Regions from separate parts of the Aquisalimonas asiatica genome, predicted to be linked through region 2. Evidence: riboswitches for the same ligand, from Rfam matches in the RefSeq annotation. Region 2 holds a riboswitch; each other region holds the start of a gene.
What was found. A riboswitch is a leader RNA that binds a small molecule or an ion and turns the genes downstream of it on or off. The one in region 2 is predicted to bind cobalamin.
Positions count from the first base shown of each region.

Region 1: it holds a riboswitch for cobalamin, as region 2 does, so the genes downstream of both, BMZ02_RS13690 (TonB-dependent receptor domain-containing protein) here and BMZ02_RS10305 (hypothetical protein) in region 2, are expected to answer to the same signal.
Region 3: it holds a riboswitch for cobalamin, as region 2 does, so the genes downstream of both, BMZ02_RS13015 (cobalt-precorrin-5B (C(1))-methyltransferase) here and BMZ02_RS10305 (hypothetical protein) in region 2, are expected to answer to the same signal.

Region 1 covers NZ_FOEG01000006.1:160,370-166,297, reverse strand. Annotated here, with positions in the region: gene cbiB (adenosylcobinamide-phosphate synthase CbiB) at 1-328, shown strand, start outside; gene cobD (threonine-phosphate decarboxylase CobD) at 301-1,287, shown strand; cobalamin riboswitch at 1,311-1,554, shown strand; gene BMZ02_RS13690 (TonB-dependent receptor domain-containing protein) at 1,675-3,495, shown strand; gene BMZ02_RS13685 (cobaltochelatase subunit CobN) at 3,502-5,928, shown strand, end outside.
Region 2 covers NZ_FOEG01000004.1:96,235-102,162, forward strand. Annotated here, with positions in the region: gene BMZ02_RS10290 (TonB-dependent receptor family protein) at 1-508, opposite strand, end outside; gene BMZ02_RS10295 (DUF2946 family protein) at 575-985, opposite strand; gene ubiD (4-hydroxy-3-polyprenylbenzoate decarboxylase) at 1,038-2,504, opposite strand; cobalamin riboswitch at 2,667-2,901, shown strand; gene BMZ02_RS10305 (hypothetical protein) at 3,109-3,432, shown strand; gene BMZ02_RS10310 (PepSY-associated TM helix domain-containing protein) at 3,453-5,006, shown strand; gene BMZ02_RS10315 (DUF3325 domain-containing protein) at 5,003-5,365, shown strand; gene BMZ02_RS10320 (TonB-dependent receptor plug domain-containing protein) at 5,432-5,928, shown strand, end outside.
Region 3 covers NZ_FOEG01000006.1:10,776-16,703, reverse strand. Annotated here, with positions in the region: gene BMZ02_RS13035 (MFS transporter) at 1-847, opposite strand, end outside; gene BMZ02_RS13030 (hypothetical protein) at 976-1,263, shown strand; gene BMZ02_RS13025 (SDR family oxidoreductase) at 1,274-2,044, opposite strand; gene ubiG (bifunctional 2-polyprenyl-6-hydroxyphenol methylase/3-demethylubiquinol 3-O-methyltransferase UbiG) at 2,041-2,805, opposite strand; cobalamin riboswitch at 2,908-3,129, shown strand; gene BMZ02_RS13015 (cobalt-precorrin-5B (C(1))-methyltransferase) at 3,277-4,380, shown strand; gene BMZ02_RS13010 (ABC transporter ATP-binding protein) at 4,377-5,309, shown strand; gene BMZ02_RS13005 (ABC transporter permease) at 5,306-5,928, shown strand, end outside.

The DNA of each region.
Region 1 (5,928 bases), on a different contig from region 2:
ACCGGCGCGGCTGACGGCGCTGGCCTACGCCGCCTCTGGCCGCACCGCCACGGCCCTGTCCTGCTGGTTCCGCCAGGCGGGCGCGTGGGAGAGCCCCAACGCCGGGCCGGTAATGGCCGCGGGCGCCGGCGCGCTTGGTGTCACCCTCGGCGGCGCCGCGCCCTACCGGGACGGCTGGCGGGAACGCCCACCCCTGGGCGAAGGTCCGCCACCAGACGGCGCCACCATCGACGCCGCGGTCGTGCTGGTGCGCCGCGCCGTGTTCTGCTGGCTGGCCGTCATCCTATTGGGAGGCATGGCATGGTCCCTGATCACGGCGGCAGGCTGAACCGGGCGGCAGCCGCATACGGCATCCCCCTGGAACACTGGCTGGACCTCTCCACCGGCATCAACCCGTGGCCCTGGCCGGTGCCGGAAGTCCCCGGGTCGGTGTGGCAGCGCCTGCCCGAGGCGGACGACGACCTGCCGGCGATCGCAAGGGCGTGGGCGGGCGCCCCGGCTGCGGCCGGCTGCGTCACCACGGCCGGCTCCCAGGCGGTCATCCAGGCGCTACCACGACTGCGGGCGCCCTGCCGGGTCGGCGTACCCGCCCCCGGCTACGCGGAACACGCGTGGTGGTGGCGCCAGCAGGGTCATGCGGTGATCAATGTGCCCCACGACGATGTGGACGCGCATCTGGACCACCTGGACGTGCTGGTCTGGATACACCCGAACAACCCCACCGGGCTTACCGTCCCGACGGAGCGTTTGCTTGAGTGGCACCGTCGGCTGCAGGCGCGGGACGGCTGGCTAGTGGTGGACGAAGCCTTCATCGACCCGACACCCGCAGACAGCGTGGCGCCCGCCACGGGGCCGGACGGACTGCTGGTCATGCGGTCCCTGGGCAAGTTCTTCGGGCTCGCCGGCTTGCGGGGCGGCTTTCTGTTCGGCCCGGCGCCGCTCTGCGACCACCTCGACACGCTGCTTGGCCCCTGGGCCGTGAGCCACCCGGCACGCTGGGTCATGCGCCAGGCCCTGGCCGACCGCGCCTGGCAGGAGGCCAATCGCCGGCGTCTCGACGCCGGGGCGGCAGCCCTGGACCAGGTGCTCCGACGCCACGGGCTGACGCCCGCCGGAGGCACCAGCCTGTTTCGCTACTGCCCGCACGGCGAGTCGGCCGCGCTGCAGGATCGACTCGCCCGCGAGGGCATCCTGGTGCGCCTGTTCCAGGGGCCGGCCGCGCTGCGCTTCGGACTCGCCCCGGATGAAGCGGGGCTGGCACGGCTCGATACCGCCCTGTCGATTTGACTACCGGCACCCCCCTTGCTAGCGTCATTCGCCTCCCTGCAGGTGTCCCGTGCAGTACCAACCGGCTGTGACGGGATGAAACGGGAAGTCGGTACCGGCCCGCCTCACGGCACGCGGCCCCATTCCGACGCTGCCCCCGCAACGGTGTTTGAGTCAAAGGCGACCTCTCGGCCACTGTGCAATATGCACGGGAAGGCGGTCGCCCAGGGACGGGTCCACAGCTCCCCGCTCATCAGCCCGTAGACCGGCCTGCCGGGTTTGCCGCGCGTTGCGGAGGGCGACGCACAGGCCGGCAGACTCCGCCACTTGCCGCCTGATCGCCCCACCCACGCGCCACTATTACAGAACGATACGCCCGTGCGGGTGGCACGGCGAAAGGGGACAACCATGTACTTCAGCAAGCCTGCAGCTGCGGCCACGGTGGCCGTGTGTCTGGCGCCTCTGAGCGCCTCGGGGGACGACCCGATCCAGCTCAACCCCGTGGTGGTGACGCCGACGCTCTCCACCCAGACCGTGGACGAAAGCCTCAGCTCGGTCACTGTGATCGACCGCGAGACTCTGGACCGGCAGCAGCCACGGGAGCTTGGCGACATCCTGCGTGGTCAGCCCGGGCTCGACGTCCAGACCAACGGCTCCTTCGGCAAGGCCACCAGCGTCTATACGCGCGGCACCGGTTCCGAATCCACGATGCTGCTGATCGATGGTGTGCGCATTCGTTCGGCCACGACCGGCGGCGTGCCCTGGCAGTTCATCCCGCCACAGCTTCTCGATAACGTGGAGGTTGTCCGCGGGCCCAGGGCAAGCATCTACGGCGCCGACGCGGTCGGTGGGGTCGTGCAGGCGTTCACCCCGGACGGGCGAGACGGCGATCAGTACTGGATTCAAGGGGGCTATGGTTCATTCGATAGCAGCGAGATTGGTGCGGGCTTCGCGGGTGCGGCGGACGGCACGTCCTACAGCGTGAGCACCAACCGCTTCCATACGCGCGGCGCCCCGGTTCGGGAAGACGGGGACGACCGGGGGTTCGTCAACAACGCCAACGTTGGACGGCTTACCCATCAGTTCGATAACGGCACGGAGGTCGGCGTTCTCGGGTTTCGCGCCGAAGGCAACACGGAATTCGACGGCGGCGATACCGATTTTCTGAACCAGGCCATCGGCGCCCACACGCTGATCCCGATCGGCGCAGCATGGACCACCCGGCTGCAGATCAGCCAGGCCCGTGACGAACAGGAGAACTTCGAGGGATCCGGAATCTCGGTCTTCGATACCGAAACGCGCACCGCCCGGATGGAGAACACGGCCATCCACGGCAACAACGAAGTCGTCTTTGGTGCGGAGTTTCAGCGCGACGAGGTCGCGGGAACCACCGACTACGACGAGACCCGCCGTGATAATCGCGCCGCTTTCGGACAGTACCTGATCGGTGGTGACAACTCGGAGATCCAGCTCAGTGTGCGCCTCGATGATAACGAGGCCTTTGGTGACCGCGTCACCGGTGGCGCCGCATTCGGACAGGCGCTGGACGCCAATCACCGACTGCGTCTGAGCTACGGCACGGCATTCCGTGCGCCCACGTTCAACGACCTTTATTTCCCCTTTACCGATTACGGCGACGGCTTTATTTTCGAAGGCAACGACAACCTCTCCCCCGAGCGCTCCCAGACCGCGGAGATCGGCATAACCGGTCAATACCAGCATCTCCGCTGGGATCTTGCCGCCTACCAGAGTCACGTGGACGACCTCATCCAGAACGCCTTTGGAAACGACGGCGTCATGCGGCCCGAGAATGTCGACCGCGCCCGCATTCAGGGGCTGGAAGGCTCGCTGCAGACCCGCATCAGCGCGTGGGATGTGCAGGCCTCCGCGACGCTGACGGATCCGCGTGACCGCGACAGCGGTGAGCGCCTGGAGCGCCGCGCGACCAGAACGGCCCGTCTTGATCTCGACCGGTCCATCGGGACGGCTTCCGTCGGCGCCAGCGGGATCTTCCAGGGTGACCGCTACCAGGGCGATGACCGGCTGCCCGGCTTCGGCCTGATGAACCTGCGCGCCGGCTGGGAGTTTGCGCGCAACTGGTCTGCCCGGCTCACGATCGATAACGTCTTCGACACGGATTATGTCACGGCTCGGAACAGTACAAGCGACTTCGACTACAAGAACGCCGGCCGCACCGCCTTTCTCAGCGTCCGTTACGGGAACCGATAAATGATGATGCGATTCAGCGTGCTACTGCTGGCACTGCTGCTGCCAGGGATTGCCTCCGCCGCCACCATCGTCGGCATTGTCTCCGAACGCTCCGCCGCCGAAGTGGCGGCCGGGGCCCATGCCTTCGTGGACGCCCACCCCGAGCACGATGTGGTGCTGCGCACCCCGGAACAGCTGGCCGAGAAATCGGACGGCGAGGTGGCCGGGCTCTGGCGCGAGGCCGACGCCGTGTTCATGGCCGGCGTCTTCGGCGATCAGGTCGGGCGCATCGAGCGCCTGTTACGCGAGGCCAGCCCCGGCGCGGACGTGCCGGTGCTGGCCATGAACAGCGACCGCCGCATTACCCGGCTCTCGCGGCTGGACGGAGAGCCGGTGCTGGACGGCCTCTCCGACGAGGCCGTCAACGAGCTGGTAGCCAACCCGGATGCCGGCGAAGACCCCCGCGAGCATCTGGCCGCACAGCGCGACGCCTTCCCCGATCAGGCCGACTGGCTGAACGGGCGCGCGTTCTACCAGGGACGCAGCCCGGACCACATGGCCGGCATGATGGAGTGGCTGCTGGCTCATGCCGGTCACGACATGGAGGTGCCGGAGCCGCGCCCGCAGGACCCCATCCGCTACTACCGCAACGGCAAAGCCAGCGCCGACCCGGCGGACCTCGACCTGGACGACGGGCCCGCCGTGGCACTGCTGGATGGCAACACCGGCGACCGGCCTGGCGACCGGGCACTGCTGGACGCCGCCTGTGAGGCCCTCGAGGAGCGTGGCATCCAGTGTTTCGCCGTGCTGGCCCGCTGGGGTGGCGCCAGCGTCGAGGCGGTGGAGACCCTCGCCGAGCGCAGCGCACCGGCGGAGCTGACCGGCGTGGTCAGCCTCAAGTACTTCACCGTGGGGGGCGGCGAGGGCCGGCGGGACGTCACCGAGGCGTTCGGCGCCCTGGACGTGCCCGTGGTCAAGGGCATCCGCCTCAGCGACCTCACCGAGCCGGAGTGGCAACTGTCGGAAGAGGGCATCCCCTGGGACAACGTCCACTACCAGCTCGCCATGCCCGAGCTGCAGGGCATCAGCCAGCCCATGGTGCTGGCAACGGCCGAATCGCCTGAGACCGACGACGCCACCGGGGTGACACTCAAGCTCACCCGCCCGGTCCCGGAGCGGGTCGAGGCGATGGCGGACCGCATGCAGCGCTGGCAGCGGCTGCAGACGGCCGACAACGCCGACAAGCGGGTCGCGCTGGTCTACTACAACCACCCGCCGGGGCGGCACAACGTCGGCGCCGATAAGCTCGACGTGCCCGAGTCCCTGTTCGAGATGCTCCAGCAGCTGAAGGCCGCCGGCTACGACACCGGCGAGCTGCCCGAGGACGCCGACGCCCTGCTGGACGAAATCCAGGACCGCGGCGTGAACCTCCAGGAGGACGCCGAAGGCCTGTCGGAACTGGCCGAGCGCGTGCCCACGCTCTCGACCGAGGACTATCTCGACTATTTCCACACCTTGCCGGAGACCATCCAGGCGGAGCTCGAGAACGGCCCCATCGGCTACGTGCACGCCCGGCTCATGGACGCCAAGGACCAGGAACAGCGCGCCCTGGCGGAACGGCTGCTGGAGCGCGGCCTCGGCGACGTCCGGCACATGCTCGAGAACTACGAGCACGCCCGTCAGAACCGCGCCCTGGACCTGCTCTCCCAGTACCAGCACGAATGGACCCGACTGCTCCAGCACGGTGGTGACACCGATGAGGTGACCAGCCTGCGCGACGCGCTGATCCGCACCGGCATCCCGGGCCTCACCGGCTGGGGCGACGCCCCCGGCGAGGCCATGGTCCGCGACGGCGAGATGGTCTTCCCCGGCATCCGTTTCGGCAACGTGTTCATCGGCCCGCAGCCACCCCGGGGCTGGGAAGTCAGCGAAGCGCTGCTGCACGCCAACACCACATTCCCGCCCACCCACCACTACATGGGCTTCTATCACTGGCTGCGGGACGGCTTCGAGGCGGATGCGCTGGTCTACGTGGGCCGCCACTCCACCCGCGAATTCCTGCCGCGGCGGCGCGCCGGTCTGGCCGCCGACGACTACCCGGAACTGCTGGGCGGCGACCTGCCGGTGATCTACCCCTACATCGTCGACGGCGTGGGCGAGGGCATCCAGGCCAAACGCCGCGCCATGGGGGTGATGATCAGCCACCTCACGCCGCCGCTGGAGGCAACCGAGCTCTACGACGAGCTGCTGGAACTGCGCCAGTTGGTGGAGACCTTCGAGTCCGCCACCGACCCGGACTCGCCCACCCGCGACCGGGCGGTGGCGACCCTGCGCGAGCGTATCGAGGCGCTGGATCTCACCGAGGAGATCGAGCACGAGCTGGAGCACGGTCATCACCACCACGATCACGGCCATGACGACGATCACGGTGACCACGATCACAACGGCGACCAT
Region 2 (5,928 bases):
AGACCATGTTGATGGCGCCGCCCAGGGTGGCGGCGCCGTAGCCCATGGCGTTGGCGCCCCGGTAGACGGCCATATGGTCGGCGGTGAGTGGGTCCATGAGCTGGTTGCGGGTGTTGCCGTCGGCCTCCGTCACCGGCAGGCCGTCGCGTAGCAGCCGGACGCCGCGGTTGTTGAAGGTCTGGGTGAGGCCGGAGCCGCGAATGGACAGGCGCGTCTCATCCTGGCCGAAGCGGCTGCGGGCGTAGACGCCCGGCGTCGTGCCCAGGGCGTCCTCCAGGTTGGCGGTGCGCCCCTCGCGCACTGTGTCCAGATCCACCAGCGAGGTGCCGCCGGGAATGCGCTCCAGCTCGGCGGCCGTCTCGTCGGCCACGGGCAGGGTGCTCGCCGGAAACTGGCCGGTGACGGTCACCGGATCCAGACGAACGGCGTCTTCACCGTGTGCTGCGCTCGACAGCATCACGGCGAACACCCCTACGGCCCCGAAGGGCCCGGGTTGTTGCAAGGCCATGCTTGATCTCCTGCATTGGGCGGGCGCCGCGCACGCAGGGCGCGGTGCCGCTGACAATTCGGTTGGTCAGCTCGCGTTCAATGCAGGTGGGGCGCGCGTGGGTGGGCGCAGGGCGTGGTCTGAGCGTGTCTCGGCCCGTGGTGCCACGGGCAGGCGCGCCACCACGGCGGCCGCCAGGCGGGCGGAGAGTGGGTCGGGGAGTATCGCGGACGCCTGCCCGGCCTTGCAGAGCAGGCAGTCGCACTCCATCAGCTCATGGAGCAGGTGCGCCGGGTCCGATTCGTCGCAGTCGGCGCCGTCGTGCTGGGCGTGATCGTGTTCGTGGTGGTGATGATCAGCGGCGTCGGCGGCATGGGCCTCGTGGTCGAGGCCGTGGGCGGCATGCGCCAGGGGCATTGCGGCAACCGCCAGCGCCGCCAGCAACAGTGCGGCGATGCCGAACCACGTCCGCTTCCGTCGGTGCGGTTGTCCCGTCATGGGTGGCGCCGTCGCCTTTAGGGCTGGGTGAACTGCAAGTGTAACTCGGGCATCAGTCGATGCCCAGCTCGTCCCAGCGCTCGTCCACCCGGCGCTTGATCTCCGGGTCCATGGTGATGGGCCGGCCCCACTCGCGGTTGGTCTCGCCTTTCCACTTGTTGGTGGCGTCGAAGCCGATCTTCGAGCCGAGCCCGGAGACCGGCGAGGCGAAGTCCAGGTAGTCGATGGGCGAGTTGTCGATGAACGTGCTGTCGCGCTGCGGGTCCATGCGCGTGGTCATGGCCCAGATCACGTCGTTCCAGTCCCGGGCGTTGACGTCGTCATCCGTGACGATGACGAACTTGGTGTACATGAACTGCCGCAGGAACGACCACACCCCCAGCATCACGCGCTTGGCGTGGCCCGGGTACTGCTTCTTCATGGTCACCACCGCCATGCGATAAGAGCAGCCTTCCGGCGGCAGGTAGAAATCCACGATCTCCGGGAACTGTTTCTGCAGGATCGGCACGAACACCTCGTTCAGTGCCACCCCGAGCACCGCCGGCTCATCCGGCGGCCGGCCCGTGTAGGTGCTGTGATAGACCGGGTTGCTGCGGTGGGTGATGCGCTCGATGGTGAATACCGGGAAGCGGTCCACCTCGTTGTAGTAGCCGGTGTGATCGCCGAACGGGCCTTCATCCGCCCAATCGTCCGGGTAAATGTGGCCTTCAAGCACGATCTCCGCCGAAGCGGGCACCTGCAGGTCGGAACCGATGCATTTGCCCAGCTCGGTCTTGCTCCCCCGCAGCAGCCCGGCGAAGGCGTACTCGGAGAGGGTGTCCGGCACGGGGGTGACGGCGCCCAGGATCGTCGCGGGGTCGGCCCCCAGGGCCACCGCAATGGGGAACGGCTCGCCGGGGTGCTCCTGCTGCCATTCCTGGAAATCCAGCGCGCCGCCGCGGTGGCCGAGCCAGCGCATGATCACCCGATTGCGGCCGATCACCTGCTGGCGGTAGATGCCCAGATTCTGCCGCTCCTTGTGCGGGCCGCGGGTGACCACCAGCGCCCAGGTGATCAACGGGCCCGCGTCGCCGGGCCAGCACGTCCAGATGGGCAGGCGGGAGAGGTCGACATCGTCGCCCTCGATCACGTGCTCCTGGCACTCCGGCCGCCGCACCGTCTTCGGCCCCATGTTCAGCACCTGCTTGAAGATCGGCAGCTGCTTCCAGGCGTCTTTCATGCCCTTGGGCGGGTCGGGCTCCTTGAGAAAGGCCAGCAGCTTGCCGATTTCGCGCAGGGCTTCGGTGCCGTCCGCGCCCATGCCCAGCGCCACGCGATATGGCGTGCCGAACAGGTTGCCCAGCACGGGGATGTCCGACCCCACCGGGTTCTCGAACAACAGCGCCGGCCCGCCCTTGCGCAGGGTGCGGTCGCAGATCTCGGTCATCTCCAGGTTCGGGTCTACCGGCGCGGAGATGCGCTTGAGCTCCCCGTCCCGCTCCAGGCGGTCCATGAAATCGCGCAGATCCCGGTACTGCAGGCTGGCCATGGTCAAGGCTCCCGTTGGCTGGTGTCCGTGCGGTCGTGTGCGGGGATCATCGCACGAAACCGGGGGCGGATGGGACGGCATGTTGATAGCAATGTTATAACGTTACACATACGATCTTCGGGCCGGTTGACCCTGCCAGCAAGGGGCAGTAGCTTTGTCGTTTCGCTCTCGGGTGCCTTCAGGCCGTTCCGGCCGGGAAGGTGAAACGGGAACCCGGTGAGGCATGGGCAACGCGCCCCGTGCCAAGTCCGGGACTGCCCCCGCAACGGTGAGCGTGTTGCAGCGGACCATCCCCGCCACTGTGGCTGATGCCATGGGAAGGCGGTCCGCTCGGATGCTGCGGCATCCACACGCGAGTCCGGAGACCGGCCCGAGAGTCAGGCCCTGCCTGTGGTGTTGTCCCACGGCAGTGGTCACCGTCCGGAGGTGCGAGGGGCGCCGCTGGCGAGAGGTTTCACGTTCTCCAGGTCATCCCGGTGGCGCGTGGCCCGCGCAGGTTCCCGGTGTGTTGCTGAGCTCAACCGTCGGACCTCCTCGTCGCGATATCTCCCTCGCCGTGTGCATGCCACCGCGTTTCAGGGAGGATCACGTCGCCATGGCGTCTGACCGCAAACAGCCGAGCCGCGTCCCGGTGACCCGCGCAATGGCGATCGTGGCGCGCGTCGCCGTGGCTGTCCTTGGCGGGTATCTGCTCGCCGTCAGTTTCGCCACTGCCATGGTGAACGGGTTGACTCTTCCCCGGGCCGAGGCCGTGGACCTCGCCATCTCCCTGAGTTTCCTCCCCTACGCGGGCGCCGTGCTCTGGGCGTTCGCCGCTCGTACTCCTGCCATCGCCGCGGTCGGGATTCTCGTGCCGGTCGCATTGCTGGTGCTCGTCCAGGTGGGCGCCTCTGCCCTGGCGGCTGGAGGTGCGGTTTGACGGGCGCGTTCCGCGAGAGCATGGCGTGGCTCCATACATGGGCCGGTGTCTGCGTCGGCTGGATTCTCTACTTTGTTTTCGTCACCGGTACGCTCGGCTACTTCGCCGTCGAAATCGACCAGTGGATGACGCCCGAGCGCCCGGTTGCTGCGGTGACTGTGGATGCTGCGAGTGCGGCGGATACAGGAGTCCGCCGTCTCCTTGAGGTCGCTCCGGATGCCGAGCGCTGGACGATCACACCTCCGGGCCACAGGGAGAACCCCGACCTGCAGGTCGCGTGGAGTGGGGCCGACCCCGGTCGCGAGACCGAGATCCTGCATGCCGAGACGGGAGAGCCCGCCGACTACAGGGAGACGGCGGGTGGCAGCACGCTCTACCGGATGCACTACCAACTGGCCTATTTGCCCAGAACAGCCGCCTCCTGGATCGTTGGCGCCGCCGCCCTGGCAATGCTGGTGGTGCTCCTTGCCGGCGTTGTCATCCATCGCCACCTGTTTCGGGACGCCTTCACCCTGCGCACGGGCAAGGGGCTGCGGACCTGGCTGGACGCGCACACGCTGGCAGGTGTTCTGGCGCTGCCTTTTCACTTGATGATCACCTACTCCGGGCTTGTGCTGCTCGGCGTGACCTACATGTCGGTGGTTGTCGCGGCGGGATACGGCAGCGGCGCCGACGGGCGGCAGGCGTTCTTCTCGGAGCGCTCGGAGAGCGTCCGGCACATCAGCGCCGCCGGTGAGCAAGCCACGCTGGCCGAGATCGCACCGCTGGTGCAACAGGCCGAATCCCGATGGGGTGATGACTCCGTGGGTCGCATCACCATCCAGAACCCTGGCGATGCCGAGGCGAGGGTGGCTGTCGCGCGGCATACCGAGCGCCCGCTCCGGACGCGTGAGCAGCTGGTCTTCGATGGTGTCAGCGGCGAACTGGTCGATCATCACACCCCTCCCGTAAGCGCGGCTCACGGCGTGCGCGACGTTCTGGTCGGCTTGCACGAAGGGCGCTTCGCACAGCCCATTCTGCGCTGGTTGTACGTCCTTTGTGGATTCGCCGGTGCCGCGATGGTCGCAACGGGTCTGGTCCTGTGGACGACCAAGCGGCGACAGCAACGGCGCGCCGCCACTGGGGTTGCGCTGGTCGAGCGGCTCAATGTGGCCGTAGTCGCCGGGTTACCGATCGGTGTCCTTTCCTACTTTCTGGCGAACCGTTTGCTTCCCGTGGGCCTGGACGGCCGTGCCGACTGGGAGGTCCATGCGATGTTCATCGTGTGGGCGGCTGCTTTTGCCCATGCCGCCGCCCGACCACCGGGCAGAGCCTGGGTTGAGCAAATCGGCGCAGGGGCGGTGCTGGCTGCCCTTCTGCCGATGGTCAATTTCCTGACCACCGACATCCACCTTGGCCGTGCCCTGGCGGGTGGCAACTGGGTTCTCGCCGGAGTGGACGGCACCGCGCTTGCATTCTCCGCCTTGCTTGCAGGGCTGCTGATCAGGAGCCGCAGAAGGGCCGCTGACAACGCCGCAGCTTCGGCACGTCGTCGTGGCGGAATGCGGGGCGGCGTGCAAGGGGGCGGGAAATGATCGGAGCCGGCCTGTCAGCTCTGGCGCTCGCCTACGCCGGCCTGTCCGCACTGGCGCTCGGCATTGCCCGCCACCACCGCCAGGTTCGTGGGCACGTCGGTGATCAGCGGCTGCGCAAGGCATGCGCCGTGGCTGGATGGAGTGTAGTCGCCGTCCTTGTGTTGGGCAGCTTGCACCACTGGGGTGCAGGAGTGGGCAGTGTCACTGCCATTGCAACCCTGACTGCGGGGGCGCTGGCGGTCGCCGGGACACTGGATCTGGCCCCTCGGCGCCTGCCGCTCTACGCCGTTTTCGCCGTCATGTTCGCCGTTGCCGTTCCACTTGCAGACCAGGCGCGGCGGGCACTCGCCGGGGCCTGACCCATTGAGGGCAATCACTGACCGCCATTGGCGGCGATTCGATAAGAAAGGGAGCTCAAGGAAGCCATGAGTATGCATTCAGCGAGAGGGGGACGCCTGGTATTGGCGGTCACACTGACCGGTGGTATCGGGTTGTGTCAGCAGGCCGTTGCCGGTGACGTCACACAACTTGAGGCGATCGGAGTCACGGCCGCCGGGCAGGCGACGTCTCAGCGCGACCTGGCCGGGACTCTGGGCGACCGGGGCGCCAGCGTCGATATCATCACCGCCGAGGACATACGCGAGACCGGCGCCACCACGCTGACACAGGCGCTGGAGGTGCTGGCGCCGGGTGTCTACGTGCAACCGCAGGCGGGCGGACGCGCCGGCGCCGGCAGTATTTCCCTGCTAGGGGGAGACGAGCGGGAGTTCGTCATGCTGCTCGACGGTGTACGCATCGAACCGCGCACCTTCTTCGGCACTCATCTCAACATCAACCCCCAGCACATTGAGCGGATCGAGGTGCTCAAGGACGGACAATCCCTGTTCTACGGCAGCAACGCCATGGTCGGTGTGATCAACTT
Region 3 (5,928 bases), on a different contig from region 2:
GGGCATTGCCACGCCCCCAGCGGTCCGAGAGTGTGCCCCAGGCAGGTCCGGAGGCCACCGACAGCAGGCCCATCATTGCCAGTAGCTGGCCGGCGGTCCGCTCCGGGTGGCCCGATTCCACCACGAAGCTCACCATGAACACCGCCTGCACGATATAGGTCAGCCCGATCAGGCCGTAGACGCTGCCGACGATGAGCATGCGCGGGTGGCGGTAGATCAGCCACTTCTCCGCTGAGGGCGGCCGCTCCCCCGCCGCGACCCGCGTGCTTGGCGGATCCCTGACCACCACGATGACCAGCGCCGCCACGGCTGCGGCTGCCGCCGCGAACAGGCCCCAGCTCACCCGCCAGGCGGCGTCGCCGAACAGGGTCTGCAGCCACTGCACCATGAAACCGATCAGGAGCGTGCCCACGCCGATCCCGGCCGACATGCAGCCGATGACGAAGCCGCGCTTCTCCGGATACCATGCGGCGAGCAGCGAGACCATGGGGGCGAAACTGAAGGCGGTGCCGAACCCGAGCAGCGCCTTGAGTGCGAGCAGCGCCGGATAGGCCGTGGCGACGCTGAGCCCGGCGAAGCCGATGCCCACCGTGATCAGGCCGAATACCACGGCCCGGCGTGGCCCCCAGCGCGCGGCGGCGGCACCCCCGGCAAGCACGAACAGCAGGTACCCCAGTGCGGTGATGGTGCCGAGGGTGCCCGCCTGCTGGTAGGTGAGGCCCAGGTCGGCCCGCATGGGCGGCAGCAGCACGCCGAAGGCCAGGCGCGCGAAGACGATCACGACCAATCCCGTGAAGGCGCCGCACAGCACGGTGAGCACGGCGTTAGGGCGGGCGTTGGTGTCCACGGTGGGCGGCCTCTTCGTTCTTGTTGGAGACCCGACCATAGCAGGAATGCGGAACGCCCTGTCATGGAAACGGTCAACGGACGATCGGTGACGGGCCCTCGAATGAGCACATCCAGGAGGAGCGTGATATGAAAGCAGGTCGACCGACGCCCGGCCCGGGCGCACTGGTGGTGGCAGCCGGGTGGCTGACACTGTCCCTGGGGGCGGTGGCGATGGAGGATATCCGCTTCGAGACCGAGAGCGGCGACGCCCTTCCGGAGGCCAAGCAGGATGTGGCGGAGTCGGTGCTGGATACCGACGTGCTGCAACCGGGTGTCTACCGCCTGGACGTGGACGTGGACAGTCGCCAGGTGCGCATCATCGAGGCGCGTCCGGAGGCCGATGCCTCGGAATCCGGGCACCGGACCGAGGGCTAGTGACCGGCGGTTAGTCGGCGTACTGCATGCGGCGGGTCATGCCGCCATCGACCACCATGTTCTCGCCGGTGATGAAACCGGCGGCGTCCGAGAGCAGAAAGGCGCAGAGATCCGCGACGTCGTCCGGTCGGCCGACCCGGCCCGCGGGGTGCTGGGCATGGTCTCCGGGAGTCAGCGCGGGGGGCGTGCGCAGGCTTGGCTTGCGGTAGTCCTCCACCGCGATCCAGCCCGGGCTGATGGCGTTGACACGAACCCGTCCGGAGAGACTCACCGCCAGCGCGTGGGTGAGCGCCAGCACGCCGCCCTTGCTCGCCGCATAGGCCTCGCTGTCGGGCTCCGACTGCAACGCCCGGGTGGAGGCGATGTTCACGATGGCACCCCGGCGCGCTGCCAGATGCGGCGTGCAGTGCTTGCTGAGCAGGAAGGTGCCGGTCAGGTTGACGTCCAGCCAGCGCTGCCAGTCTGACAGGGCCAGCGCCTCCACCGGCCCGCTCAGCGGATCGGCAACGCCGGCATTGTTCACCAGGCCGTCGAGCTGGCCGAAGTGCACCAGCGTGGCATCCACGGCGCTCTCCACGGCCGCCTCGTCGGCGACGTCCGCCTGCACCGTGAACAGCCGCCCGTCATCCCGGCTGTCCTCGTCCAGCGCCGCCAGTGCTTCGCCGTCCACATCGATGACCGAGACGCGCCACCCCGACGACAGCAGCTTTTGCGACACGCCAAGGCCGATGCCCTGCGCACCGCCCGTTACCAGGGCGACGGGCCGTGGCTCGTCACTCATATCTCCCCCTCTGCCTGGCGCCTGGCCAGCAGCATGTAATTGACGCTCTCAGAGGGTGACAGCCACATGCGCCGCGTCAATGGGTTGACCTTGACGCCGGTGCGCCGAACCGTCGTGATGCCGTCCCGCTCCAGGAGCGTCTCCATTTCCCCCGGCGTGGGGAAGCGGGACCACTGGTGCGTGCCCCTTGGCAGCAACCGGAAGATGTACTCCGCGCCCAGTATGGCCACGACGAACGAGACCGCGTTGCGGTTGATGGTGGCCACGAAGGTGTGTCCGCCCGGTGATATCAGACGGTTCACGGCAGCCATGAACGCTGGCAGATCGGCCACGTGCTCCACGACCTCCATGTTCAGCACCACGTCGTAGCGGGCGCCGCGTCCGGCCAGCGCTTCGGCCGTGGCAGTCTCGTACGTGATGGCCAGACCCTGTTCGCGGGCGTGCAGGCGCGCCACCTGGATGTTGCTGTCGGATACGTCCACACCGTGAACGCTGGCCCCGAGCCCGGCCATGGCCTCGCTGAGCAGTCCGCCGCCGCAGCCGATGTCGAGCATGCGCAGGCCCGCCAGTGGTGCCGGGCCGGCAGGGTCGCGGCCGTATCGCTCGCACAGGTGGTCACGGATGTACCCGGTTCGCAGCCTGTTGAGTACGTGGAGGGGCCACAGCTTGCCGTCGGGTTGCCACCACATGTCCGCGAGTGCGCGGTAGCGCGCCAGTTCATCCGCATCCACTGTCCGGTCGTGCGCGTCGTCGTCTGCCATGGCATGCCGCTCTCGGATTCGTCTTTGGATGATCAGTATTGCATAACTAGTGTAAGCAGATTGTATTGGCAGTCCCGGTTGACCACCCCCCGGGGGTCCCATAAGGTACAGCCAGCTTCAGGTGCCCCGAGTGCAGCCGGGGATAATCGGGAAGCCGGTGCGCATCCTTTTTGTGCAAGGCCGGCGCTGCCCCCGCAACGGTATGTGGTGACAACCGGATCACAGGCCACTGACGATGCCCGCCCGGGTGCGTCGGGAAGGCGATCCGCCGGGGACGGACCCCGCGCCACGAGTCCGGAGACCGGCCTGAACTCCCTGGTGCCGCGGGGTGCGGCGGAACCGGGTGGTGATCGCCTGTCCCCCAAGATCGGTATCCACCCTGCCACCGCTCCCGTCGCGCAATCATCCGGCGTGGGACCGCAAGACGTGACTGACGCGCAGCAACCACAGACAACCACCGGCGCGCCCTCCATGCGTCCGGAGAGCCGTGATGGCGATGGCCGGTTGCGTACCGGCCTGACCACCGGGGTGTGTGCGACGGCCGCGGCGACCGCCGCCGCGCGTCTGGCGCTGGGGGATCAGGTGGGCGAGCGCCAGTCCGTGGTCCTGCCCAAGGGCAAGCGCGTGGAGCTGGTCCTCAATGACCTCCGGCGCACCGGGGAGGGCGCCGAAGCGGGCGTCATCAAGGACGGTGGCGATGACCCGGATGCCACCCATGGCGCCCGGGTGTGGGTACGCGTCGAGCCTCGCCGCGAGTCGGGTATCACTTTCCATGCCGGTGCCGGCGTCGGGGTTGTCACGCGCTCCGGCCTCCCTGTCGCGGTGGGCGAGCCGGCCATCAATCCGGTGCCACGGCGCATGATGACCGACCATCTTCTTGAATGCGCCGCCGCCCTGGGTCATCGCGGGGGGTTCTCCCTCTTTGTCGGCGTGGACGACGGCGAACGTATTGCCGAGCGCACCATGAACGGGCGTCTGGGGATCCAGGGCGGGCTGTCGATCCTCGGTACCACCGGCATCGTGCGGCCGTTTTCCTGTGCGGCCTACATCGCCTCCATTCACCAGTCCATCGACGTGGCCCGCGCCAACGGCATCACCCACCTCGCCTGCTGCACCGGCGGCTCCAGCGAGGCCATGGCGCGTGCGCGCTACCGCCTCGGTGACATGGCACTGATCGAGATGGGTGACCTCATCGGGGGCGTGCTCAAGTACATCAAGCGTCATCCGGTGCCGCGGGTCACCCTGGCCGGCGGTTTCGGCAAGCTCAGCAAGTTCGCCGCCGGCCATGCCGACACCCATAGCCGCAAGTGCGCCATCGACCTTGACGGCCTCGCCAGGGAAGCGGCGGCCCTGGGTGCCGACACCCACCTGCGCATACGCATGACAGCCTGTAACACCAGCATCGAGGCCCTCTCGCTGTGTCAAAACGCCGGGATTCCCCTGGCGGACCGGATCTGTGCCCGCGCCTACGATCAGGCCCGCCGCACGCTGCCCGACGCCGTTATGCTTGATGTCTGCGCCGTGGATCGAGGCGGTCGCCTGGTGGGCACGGCGACCACTGGGGTGGCGGCATGAGCGCGCCGGCAATCGCCCTGGAAGGCCTGACCAAACACTACGCCAGCGGTCGCACCGGTCTCGCGGGGGTGGATCTCACGGTGGATGCCGGCCGTTTCTTCGGCCTGCTCGGCCCCAACGGCGCCGGCAAGACCACGCTGATCGGCCTGCTGACCTCGCTGGTGCGGCTGGAACAGGGCACGGTGCGCGTGTTCGGCCATGACCTGGCGCGGGAGCCCGTTGCCGCGCGGCGGCTCATCGGACTGGTCCCCCAGGAGGTGAACTTCAACAGCTTCGAGCCGGTGGCGGAGATCGTCGCTACCCAGGCTGCCTACTACGGTCTTTCGCCACGGCGCGCGCGCCAGCGCACCGACGTCGTGCTGTCGTTGCTGGGGCTGGCCGACCGTGCCCGGCAGACCGCCTGGGGGCTGTCCGGTGGCCTCAAGCGGCGGCTCATGATCGCGCGCGCCCTGGCGCACGAGCCGCGCCTGCTGGTGCTGGACGAGCCCACCGCCGGGGTGGACGTGGCGGCCCGCCACGACCTCTGGGCCGTGCTGCAGCGGCTGAACGCCGCCGGCACCACGGTGCTGCTCACCACGCACTACCTGGAGGAGGCGGAGCAGCTTTGCGACGACCTCGCCTTCATCGACGACGGTCGCCTCATCGCCCGCGGCAGCCCTACTGCGCTGCTGCAGGGGATGGACCACGACACCCTGGTGCTGGATCTGGCCGCTGACTGCCCGGAACCGCCCCGTCTCGATGGCGTCACGGTCCGCGCCGTGGATAGCCGCACCCTGGAGGTGGACGTGCCCCGGGGCCGGCATCTCAATACCCTGTTCGCGTCGCTCACCGAGGCCGGGGTGCAGGTGATCAGTCTGCGTAACAAGAGCAACCGGCTGGAGCAGCTGTTCCTGGAGCGCCTGCGCAGCCGGCAGGAGGCACCGGCATGACAGCGGCGCTCTACTGGAATGCCTATCGCGGCATGGTGGTGAAGCAGCTTCGCCGCGTTGTGCGCACCTGGATCCAGACACTGTTGCCGTCGGTGGTGACTGCGGCCCTGTTTCTGGTGGTGCTTGGCCAGCTGGTCGGGCGGGAGATCGGCACCCTCGGCGGCGTGGGCTACACGGAGTTCCTGATGCCCGGCCTGGTAATGCTGGCAGTGGTCACCAACGCCTACAGCAACGTGACCCTGGCGGTGTTCGGCGCCAAGCTCCAGCGTCACATCGAGGAGCTCCTGGTGGCGCCCATGCCACCGTGGCTGATCGTTGCCGGCTTCGTCACCGGCGGCGTATTGCGCGGATTGCTGGTGGGGCTGCTGGTGGCCGCGCTGGCGCTGCCACTGACCGGGCTGCAGTTCCACCACCCGGTGGGCATTGCCGGCATGGCGGTGCTTGCCGCGTTGCTGTTCTCCTTTGCCGGGCTCATCAACGGTATCTATGCGCGCACCTTCGACCACACCTCGGTGGTCACCACGTTCGTGCTGACGCCGCTGATCTACCTGGGCGGGCTGTTCTACCCCGTCAGCCGCCTGGACGAACCGTGGCAGAGCCTGTCGCTGGCCAACCCCAT